One region of the Streptomyces sp. NPDC005784 genome, then DNA from elsewhere that is predicted to be linked to it. Evidence: riboswitches for the same ligand, from Rfam matches in the RefSeq annotation. Region 1 holds a riboswitch; the other holds the start of a gene.

Region 1 (5,069 bases):
CGGCGGATCAGCCGGGTCAGCTGGACCGCGAGTAGGGTGAGATCCCCAGCAGCGGCCCCCTAGGGAGAGAACCAGCCGTGATCACCGCGATCGTCCTCATCAAGACCAGCGTGGACCGGATCCCCGAGATCGCCGAGTCGATCGCGTCGCTGGAGAGCGTCAGCGAGGTCTTCTCCGTCACCGGCACCTACGACCTGATCGCGATGGTCCGGGTCAAGGCCCACGACGACCTCGCGGACGTCATTCCCGGCAAGATCAGCAAGATCCCGGGCGTCGAGGCGACGGACACGCACGTGGCGTTCCGTACGTACTCCCAGCACGACCTGGAGGCGGCGTTCGCGATCGGCCTCGACTCCTGACCGACGGCAACACCGCCTCCGGGCACGCTCGGTGCGTCAGACCGCCGGGACGCAGCGGCCGCCCTCGGTGCGGTACTGCCAGCGCGCGCCGTCCCTGACGAGCTCGCGCACCGCGCGGACGAACCGCTCGACGTGCTCGTCGGGGGTACCGGCCCCGAAGCTGACGCGGATGGCGTTGAGGGACTTCTCGCCCGGGGCCGCCTCGGGAGCGCCGCACTCCCCCTGGGTCTCCGGGTCGCTGCCGAGCAGCGTGCGGACCAGCGGGTGGGCGCAGAAGAGGCCGTCGCGGACGCCGATGCCGTACTCGGCGGAGAGCGCGGCCGCGAAGTGCGAGCTGTTCCAGCCCTCGACGACGAAGGAGATGACGCCGACCCGCGGGGCGTCGTCACCGAAGAGCGACAGGACCCGGACCTCCGGGACCTCGGCGAGGCCCGCGCGGACGGTGCGGATCAGGTGCTGCTCACGGGCGACGAGGTTGTCGAAGCCCTCCTCGGTGAGCGCCTTGCAGGCCGACGCGATCGAGTAGGCGCCGATGACGTTCGGCGAGCCGGCCTCGTGCCGGGCGGCACTGTCGTGCCACTCCACGTCCACGCCGCCGTCCGTACGCCGGGTGACCTTGCGGCTGGCGCCGCCGCCCGCGAGGTAGGGCTCGGCGGCGAGCAGCCAGTCGGAGCGGCCCGCGAGGACACCGGAGCCGAAGGGCGCGTACAGCTTGTGCCCGGAGAAGGCGACCCAGTCGACGTCGAGGTCCTGGACCGACACCGGGTGGTGCGGGGCGAGCTGCGCGGCATCGAGGACGATACGGGCGCCGTGGGCGTGCGCGGCGGCGGCCAGCTCCCGCACCGGCCACAGCTCCCCGGTGACGTTCGAGGCGCCGGTGACGCAGACCAGGGCCGGTCCGTACGGGTCGCGGGCGGCGAGGGCCTGCTCCAGGGTGGCGACGGCCTCGCCCGGGGTGCGCGGGGCGTTCAGGTAGGTCACCCGGGCGTCGCGCCAGGGCAGCAGCGAGGCGTGGTGCTCGGTCTCGAAGACGAAGACCTGGCAGTCGGCCGGGAGCGCGGCGGCGAGCAGGTTGAGCGAGTCGGTCGTGGAGCGGGTGAAGACCACCTGGTCGCCGGCGCGGCAGTCGAGGAACTCCTCGACGGTCCTGCGGGCGTTCTCGAAGAGGTCGGTGGACAGCTGCGAGAGGTAGCCGGCGCCCCGGTGGACGCTGCCGTAGTACGGCGCGTACGCGGCCACGTCGTCCCACACCCGCTGCAGGGCGGGCGCGCTGGCGGCGTAGTCGAGGGCCGCGTAGGTCACCTCGCCGCCGGTCACGAGCGGGACGGTGACATCCCGGCCCAGAACGGCCAGAGGGGCACAAACGGACTGGTCGGCGGCAACGGTGGAGACAGACATGGCGAGCTCCTGTGAGAGGCAGGCGGGATCACCGCGCGAGCCGGCCGCCCGGAGGCAGGGCTCAGCGCAGGAAAGGGTGAAAAGGGTGTGCGGGGGCGGGGCTCTACGCCCTATCGCATTCGCTTGCTCACAGAAGGCTCCCTCGAACGACCAGGACCCCTGGTTGCATCCGCCCGGAGGGCGGGAGGGGTCCGCGCTTGCCGTAGGCCTCGCTGCCTACGACCTGGTCTTCACCCGGGGCACCCCGCCACGGACGGAGGGTTGCCGGACAGCCGGCCGGGGCCTGATGGCTGTCACTCATGACCTGGTACAGCATCTTGCCAGAGGATCTTCCACGCGCAAGGCGCAGTCCGGATTCTGGACTGCGCCCTGCTCCGTGTCACCGGTGGATCAGGCGTTGCTGGCGGCCACCCAGCGGTCCAGGGTGCGCTTCGCGGCGCCGGAGTCGATCGCCTCGGCCGCCTTCTCCATTCCGTCGCGGAGCTGGTCCGCGAGCGACGCGCCGGTCGGCGACAGGGCCACCAGGGCCGCCGCCGAGTTCAGCAGGACCGCGTCCCGTACGGGCCCCTTCTCGCCGTCCAGCACGCGCCGGGCGACCTCCGCGTTGTACGAGGCGTCGGCGCCGCGCAGGGCCTCCACCGGGACGATGTCGAGCCCGACGTCGCGCGGGTCGAAGCGCTCCTCGGTGACCAGGCCGTCGCGGACCACCCAGACGTGGGAGCCGGCGGTGGTGGTCAGCTCGTCGAGGCCGTCGTCGCCGCGGAAGACCAGCGAGGAGTTGCCTCGCTCGGCGAACACTCCGGCCACGATCGGCGCCATACGGGGGTCGGCGACCCCGACCGCCTGGGCCTTCACCCGTGCCGGGTTCGTCAGCGGGCCGAGCACGTTGAAGGTCGTCCGGATGCCCAACTGGCCGCGTGCCGCCGCCACATGACGCAGCGCCGGGTGGAACTTCACGGCGAAGCAGAAGGTGATCCCGGCCTCCTCGGCCACCTCGGCGACCCGCTTCACCGTGAGCTGGAGATTGACGCCGAGCTTCTCCAGGACGTCCGACGAGCCGGACGCGGAGGACGCGGCCCGGTTGCCGTGCTTGACGACCTTGGCGCCGGTGCCGGCCACCACGATCGAGGACATCGTGGAGATGTTGACGGTCTTCGCGCCGTCGCCGCCCGTTCCGACGATGTCGACGGTGTGTCCGGGCACCTCGATCACATTGGCGTGCTCGTACATCGCCCGGACGAGTCCGGTGATCTCCTGGACGGTCTCGCCCTTGGCCCGCAGGGCCACCACGAACCCGGCGATCTGCGCGTCCGTCGCCTCTCCGCGCATGATGCGGTCCATCGCCCAGGCCGTGTCGTCCGCGCTCTGGTCGCGGCCCTCGAGCAGGCCGTTCAGTACCGCCGGCCAGGAACGGCCCGCCGCGGTGTCGCCTCCAGCGGGGTTCACAGCGCTCATGGTCGCTCCTGGGTTCGTAGGTCACACGGTGGTCGGTGACACGGTCGTAGGTGACGCGGAGTGGATCACCCCGCACCACGGGGTGAGTCCACCCTATCCAGCCCGGGAGACGGCAAAGAGCCCCGTCCATTGCCTGGACGGGGCTCCTGCCGTGGCGAACAGCCGGGGATCAGTGGTGGCCGTGGCCGCTCGTGATCTCCTTGTACTCCTCGACGGTGGGCTTGGGGATCTGGTTGTCCTCCCCGTAGAAGCCCTGGCTCATCTTGGCGCGCAGCTTCTTCGCGCCCGAGACCTTGCGCTCGACACCGTTCTCGTCGACCGTCGGGCCGATCTCGGCCGGCTTGTACTGGTCGTGCGCGGTGAGCGTGTGCAGCGCGTCCTGGCTGAGCGGCTCGTGGACCTCGATGAACTCACCGTGCGGCAGACGCTTGATGATGCCCGACTCGCGGCCGTGCAGCACCTTGTCCCGGTCCCTGCGCTGGAGGCCGAGGCAGATCCGCTTGGTGGCGATGAAGGTGAGCACCGGCACGACGAAGAAGGCGATGCGCACGAACCAGGTGATCGAGTTGATCGCCAGGTGGAAGTGCGTGGCCCAGATGTCGTTGCCGCCGCCGACGAGCAGCACGAAGTACCAGCTGATCCAGGCGGCACCGAACGCGGTCCGGGTCGGGACGTTGCGCGGGCGGTCCAGGATGTGGTGCTCGCGCTTGTCGCCGGTGACCCAGGACTCGATGAACGGGTAGACCGCGATCGCGACCAGGACCAGCGGGAAGATCACCAGCGGGATGAACACGCCCAGGACGAGCGTGTGACCCCAGAGGTTGATCTCCCAGCCCGGCATGACACGGATCAGGCCTTCGGAGAAGCCCATGTACCAGTCGGGCTGGGCACCCGTGGACACCATGTCCGGACGGTACGGACCCATCGCCCAGATCGGGTTGATCGAGGCGATCGCCGCGATGGCCGCGATGACACCGAAGACCAGGAAGAAGAAGCCTCCGGCCTTCGCCATGTAAACGGGCAGCAGCGGCATGCCGACGACGTTGTTGTTCGTCTTGCCGGGACCCGCGTATTGCGTGTGCTTGTGGTAGAAGACCAGGATCAGGTGGCCCACCACCAGACCGAGCATGATGCCCGGCAGCAGCAGCACGTGCACCGAGTAGAAGCGGGCCACGAAGTCGCCGCCCGGGAACTCGCCGCCGAACAGGAAGAACGACAGGTACGTGCCCACGATCGGCACGGACAGGACCGCGCCTTCCATGAAGCGGACACCGGTGCCGGAGAGCAGGTCGTCCGGGAGCGAGTAACCGGTGAAGCCGGTGAACATGCCGAGGACGAACAGCAGGAATCCGAAGACCCAGTTGACCTCACGCGGCTTGCGGAACGCACCCGTGAAGAACACGCGCATCATGTGCACGAACATGCCGGCGAGGAAGACCAGCGCCGCCCAGTGGTGGATCTGCCGGATCAGCAGACCACCGCGCACATCGAAGGAGATGTGCATGGTCGAGTTGAACGCCTCGGACATCAACTGGCCCTGCAGCGGGATGTAACTGCCGTGGTACTCCACCTCGTTCATCGACGGGTGGAAGAACAGGGTCAGGTACACACCCGTGAGGATGATGATGATGAAGCTGTAGAGGCAGATCTCACCCAGCATGAACGACCAGTGGTCGGGGAAGATCTTGCGCATGTTGGACTTGGCCAGGGAGTAGATCCCCAGACGGCCGTCGGCCCAGTCGGCGACCCGCTCACCGGCGGGCGCCTTCTCGCGCGAGGAGCGCGAGTCGGAGGTGGTGGTAGTGCTCATCCGCGCTCCCAGAATGCAGGACCGACGGGCACCTCGAAGTCGCTGAG
Region 2 (5,069 bases), on a different contig from region 1:
TCGGCTACGAGGATGGTGCCGGCGACGGCGGTGCCCAGCGAGGAGCCGAGGTTCGACACACTGCGGGACAGGCCGGAGATCTCGCCCTGTTGGTCCTCGGGGAAGCTCGACTGGACGATGTTGACCGACGGGGTCAGCATCACGCCCAGGCCCAGTCCGACCAGGAGCAGCCCCGGAGCGAAGGCCCAGGGGCTCGAGAAGCTGTTGACCATGGCGATCAGGACGACGACGCCCGAGATCGTGACGACGAAGCCCGCGATGATCAGGGTGCGTTGGGGGCGGCGCTCGGCGAGACGTTCGGCGGCCAGGGAGGTCGCGAGCAGACCGAGGGTGGCGGCCGTGAAGATGACGCCGGTCGCGATGGCGTCGTAGCCGCGTACCACTTGGAGGAAGGCGGCCACGGTGAACGACGATCCCATGAGCAGCAGCCATTGGATGTTCTGGGTGATGAGGCCGAGGTTGGACGTGCGGTTGCGGAACAGGCTGGTGGACAGCAGCGGTTCCTTTCCCGCTGCCTCGCGGGCGCGTACGGAGCGGAAGAACAGCAGCAGCGTCAGCGCCCCGAGGACGAGCAGGGCGGTCATCAGCCAGACGTTGTTGTCGGCGGCCAGGATGCCCATGACGATGAGGACGAGGCCGGTGGCCGAGAGGACGGCTCCGACGGTGTCGAAGGGGCGTGTCGGATCCGGCGGCAGCGGGTCCTTGATGTGCCGGCTCAGCACGATGATCAGTGCGATGACGAGGGCCTGGAACACGAAGGCGGCCCGCCAGCTGATCCACGAGGTGATGAGCCCGCCGATGAGCGGGCCGGCCGCCGCGCCGATGCCGCCCAGCGCCATGATGACCCCGAAGGCTCGGGCGCGGGAGGTCATGTCCTGGAAGAGGAGCGTCGTGAGGATGTACACGGGCGGGATGAGCAGTGCTGTTCCGACGCCTTCGAGAATCGAGTTGCCGAGGATGAGGACACCCAGGCCGGGGGAGACGGCACTCAGCAGGGCGCCGATCCCGTACACCGTCAGCCCGGCAAGGAAGCAGCGCTTCCGGCCGTAGCGGTCCGTCAACTTGCCGCCGGGAATCATCAGCGCGGCCATCACGAGCAGGAAGACCGTGATCGCGACCTGCACGCCCTGCACGGTGGTGTCGAGGTCCTCGCTGATGTCGTTGATCATCACGTTCATGTTGGAGCCGGCGAAGCTGCAGATGAACTGGGCGAGGGCGAGTGGGGCGAGAACCCGGCGCTGCGCCACCGACGGCCGTCTCGACGGGCCTGTTTCAGCCATCGTCATTCCTTCTGGCCGCCGGACGTGTGGTGTGGGTGCCGCGCTCCTACGCTCATAGCCTGCGCCGAACGTCGGCGGACCGCACGTGGACGGGGGCAGACCGGTGGACCGTCTCGGTGATTGCTCCGTGTTCTGTGCGGTGGCCATGCGTTGGTTCCGCGGATGGGACAGAGTGTCGTCATGGGGCGCCTGTGGATGACGTGGTCGATCGACGGAGTCGGATCGGCCGGCCAGAACGTCGCCGACGTGGAAGCGGCCTGTCGTGCTCTGGTCGGCTCCGTCGAGCGGTCCCGGCGTGCCTTCGACGTGCCGGAGCCGTGGGAGGAGCTCCGTGAGTCCGCGCTGATCATCCAGGACCAGATCCTGGGCTCGGGGCGGGAGATCCTCGATCGGGGCCGGGAGTGGACCTCGACCCATAAGGGCGTGAGCATCATCCTGGTTCCGCGCGACTGAACGGCCCGGACGCCGGGCCCGGCGTCCGGTTCTCCGTTCAGCCATTCGTGCGAGGACCCCGCTCACCTGCCGGCCGGGCGCTCGGCCAGGCAGGAACCTCCCCTCTCGATTCCGCCGGAGCGTCAGGCGTCGGCAGCCACGGACACCACGGCGCTCCCGTCCCGGAAGGCCGAGTGGTCGCCCAGACGGCGTACGTAGTCCCGGAGCCGGGGATGCGAGCCGAGGATGTCGGACCGGCCCAGTCGGGTGAGCGCGACCCACACGTCCACGTCCGCAGCCGTGAGGTCTTCGCCCAACACATAGGGCTGCGCGGCGAGTTGGCAGTCCAGCAACTCCAGGGCGGCCGAGAGTTCCGAGGGCTGGGCGGACGGGGTGACGTCGCGCTCCAGCAGGTCGCGGAGGGCTTCGATGTCTGCGCTGAGGGCCGGAGGGCACAGCGCGGACGGGTGCCCCGTGGTGTGACCGGAGAGCAGCCCCGCGAGATCGCGGAGGATGTCCGGCGTGTGGTTGCTGACGATGCGTCCACTCCATCGGTCGCACAGCGCGGGCGCCGTCAGCGGTCCGTCGTAGTGGTGCTCGGTGGCCTCGTAGGCGCGGCGCAGCGAGGCGAAGGCGTCGGGTGTCCCGGCGGGGGGTGCCAGGAGGGTGGTGGCGAGCGAGTCCCTCAGGCCGAGCAGGTCGAGGGTGATCGCGATGCGCAGCGAGAGCGGACAACTCTCCGACAGATACAGCTCGTAGCGGTGCGGCGCCGGGTAGAAGCCGCCGGCCAGGCCTACGCCGATACGGCTGTGGACGCTGTGGGGGAGCGCGGGCGGTGTCGCCGCCACCTTGAGGCGAAGGTCCGAGGGGAACGGGATCTGGTCACAGGGGCGCGAGTTGGCTGTACCTGAAGTCCGCGAAGCTGTCTCGGGCATGACTCTCCCTTGGGGAACGAGGAAGCCACCGCCGCCTTGTGGGCACCAGCGGCCGAATGCGGATTGACTGCGCTTGTCGCACCGGTCCGGATCGAACGGACCGGTCACGAATCAGTAGGCGCTGGAGACACGCAACAGATCGATGTGCAGGCGTCTCGTCAAACCGTTCCTGGGCAATTCCCACCGGTCCCGACTCCAGGGCTCGCGAGACGCGAGACCACGCTTGCTCCGCCGCATCGGCGGAACCCGGTCGTCACCCGGGGCACCCCGTCGCGGTGGAAGGGTTGCCTGTCAGCGGGCCGGGGCCGATGACCACAGGAGCGGGGCGAACCCGCACCGTGGGCGCTGACAATCGTGACCGTCCAGGCCAGTCTCGACGCGCCCTGAGCTGCCGTCAAGAAGGCCGCACGCGCGGTCTCACCTGGTGGTCACCCGCATTGACATTCTTTTCGGGGCGGGCCTAACGTGCGGCCCACAACGAGATGCCTCAGGGCCGGAGAAGTGATGGTGACGGCGATGCACGCAGCTGACGGGACGGCCGCATGGCGGCGCCTCGGCCGCGATGTGCTGTGCGCCGACCGCTCCGTGGACCTGCTGCGCGTCAACAGCGCGCTGTGTACGGGCACGTGTCGCCCCCTCTGCCAGGGCTGACGGCTCTTCTTCTGAATCTCTGACGACCACCGCTGTCGCGGTGTGCCCCTTCTCCGTCCAGCCCCCGTTCCACATGCACCCGTGCGTCGATCCGCGCTGAGCCGTTCCGGCTCCGCGTCATGCCGCCGCTCGCCGTGGTCCGGGGTGTCCGCATCCGCTGGAGCTCTCCATGAGTCAATCTCCCGGCGCAGCTGTGTCCTCCGGATCAGCGCCGCTCGCCGAGGCGATCCCCCGTACCGACGTCCCTGCCGTACCCAAGCCTCTGGCGGCTCAGCGGGTTCTTCCGCTCCGGCGTCCCGGCCGCTGGATCGTCACGGCCGTGGTGCTCGTACTGGTCGCCCAGATCGCCCACGGTCTGGTGACCAATTCCTTCTACCAGTGGGACCGTTTCCAGTACTGGTTCCTTCGCCCGACCATCCTCGACGGCCTGGTCATCACGCTTGAAGTCGCCTTCTACAGCGCGGTGTTGGGCTTGCTGGGCGGGATCCTGCTCGCGTTGGCCAGGCTCTCCCCGAGCCCGGTGCTGCGCGCGGTGAGCTGGGTCTACACCTGGCTGTTCCGCTCGGTACCGCTCATCGTGGTCCTGCTGTTCCTCTACAACTTCAGCGCGTTGTACCAGACGTTGAGCGTCGGCGTGCCGTTCGGCCCGGCCTTCTTCACCTTCGACGAGTCCCACCTGGCCACCGACATGGCCGTCGCCGTCGTCGGACTGAGCCTGAACGAAGCGGCGTACGCCTCCGAAGTGGTGCGCGGCGGCCTCCTCTCCGTCGACCAGGGGCAGCACGAAGCGGCCTCCGCCCTGGGCCTGCCGAAGCGGTACCAGTTCGCGAAGATCGTCTTCCCGCAGGCGCTGCGCTCCATCACCCCTAATTACGTCAACCAGTTGATCGGCCTGATCAAGGGCACCTCACTGGTCTTCTACGTCTCCCTGCTGGACCTGTTCGGCTCCGTGCAGAGCATGGGCAGTACCTATCCCGGCGACATCGTGCCGCTGCTCCTCGTGGCCACCGCCTGGTATCTGATCCTCACCAGCGTCGTGTCCGTCATCCAGTTCTACGTCGAGCGGCACTACTCACGGGGCGCGCTGCGCACCCTGCCGCCGACCCCGTTGCAGAAGGTACGGAACGGTCTGCGCGACGTGCGCGACCGGGTCCGGAGGGAGACGGCGATATGAGCGGCGAAACGCGTCGGACGACGGTGAAGACCAGGACGGATCCGGAGGATCAGGCGACGGGGACGGCTCCGGCGGCCGAGGTCATCGGAGCGCTCGGGATCCAGCCGGCCGCGGTCGAGGTGCACGACGTGCACAAGTGGTACGGCGCCCACCAGGTCCTGCAGAGCGTGGAGTTGACCGTCCGGCCCGGAGAGGTCACGGTCATCCTCGGACCCTCCGGATCCGGCAAGTCCACCCTCCTGCGGGTCATCAACCATCTGGAGAAGCCCGAGATCGGCCATGTGAGCCTGAACGGCGAGCTCATCGGCGTCCGCAGGCACGGCGAGCGCCTGAAGGAACTGAGCGAGCGCGTCATCCTGGGCCAGCGCAGCCGCATCGGGTTCGTCTTCCAGAACTTCAACCTCTTCCCTCATCTGACCGTGCTGGACAACGTGGCCGCGGCTCCGGTGGCGACCGGGAAACTGTCCAAGCCCGAGGCCCAGCGGCTGGCCCGCGATCTGCTCGCCCGCGTGGGGCTGGCCGACAAGTCCAGCGCCTATCCGAGGCAGTTGTCGGGCGGTCAGCAGCAGCGGGTGGCCATCGCCCGCGCCCTCGCCC

The links. A riboswitch is a leader RNA that binds a small molecule or an ion and turns the genes downstream of it on or off. The one in region 1 is predicted to bind S-adenosylmethionine.
Region 2: it holds a riboswitch for S-adenosylmethionine, as region 1 does, so the genes downstream of both, ACFYR3_RS15925 (putative leader peptide) here and ACFYR3_RS02210 (aminotransferase class V-fold PLP-dependent enzyme) in region 1, are expected to answer to the same signal.

Annotation. Positions count from the first base shown of each region.
Region 1 is NZ_JBIAIQ010000001.1:502,155-507,223, forward strand. It holds gene ACFYR3_RS02200 (rhomboid family intramembrane serine protease) at 1-35, shown strand, start outside; gene ACFYR3_RS02205 (Lrp/AsnC ligand binding domain-containing protein) at 78-359, shown strand; gene ACFYR3_RS02210 (aminotransferase class V-fold PLP-dependent enzyme) at 396-1,757, opposite strand; SAM riboswitch class IV at 1,946-2,062, opposite strand; gene trpD (anthranilate phosphoribosyltransferase) at 2,148-3,212, opposite strand; gene ACFYR3_RS02220 (cytochrome bc complex cytochrome b subunit) at 3,382-5,022, opposite strand; gene ACFYR3_RS02225 (Rieske 2Fe-2S domain-containing protein) at 5,019-5,069, opposite strand, start outside.
Region 2 is NZ_JBIAIQ010000008.1:73,722-78,790, reverse strand. It holds gene ACFYR3_RS15940 (MFS transporter) at 1-1,280, opposite strand, end outside; gene ACFYR3_RS15935 (hypothetical protein) at 1,461-1,733, shown strand; gene ACFYR3_RS15930 (glutathione S-transferase C-terminal domain-containing protein) at 1,856-2,647, opposite strand; gene ACFYR3_RS15925 (putative leader peptide) at 2,759-2,884, opposite strand; SAM riboswitch class IV at 2,862-3,007, opposite strand; gene ACFYR3_RS15920 (hypothetical protein) at 3,164-3,298, shown strand; gene ACFYR3_RS15915 (amino acid ABC transporter permease) at 3,468-4,472, shown strand; gene ACFYR3_RS15910 (amino acid ABC transporter ATP-binding protein) at 4,571-5,069, shown strand, end outside.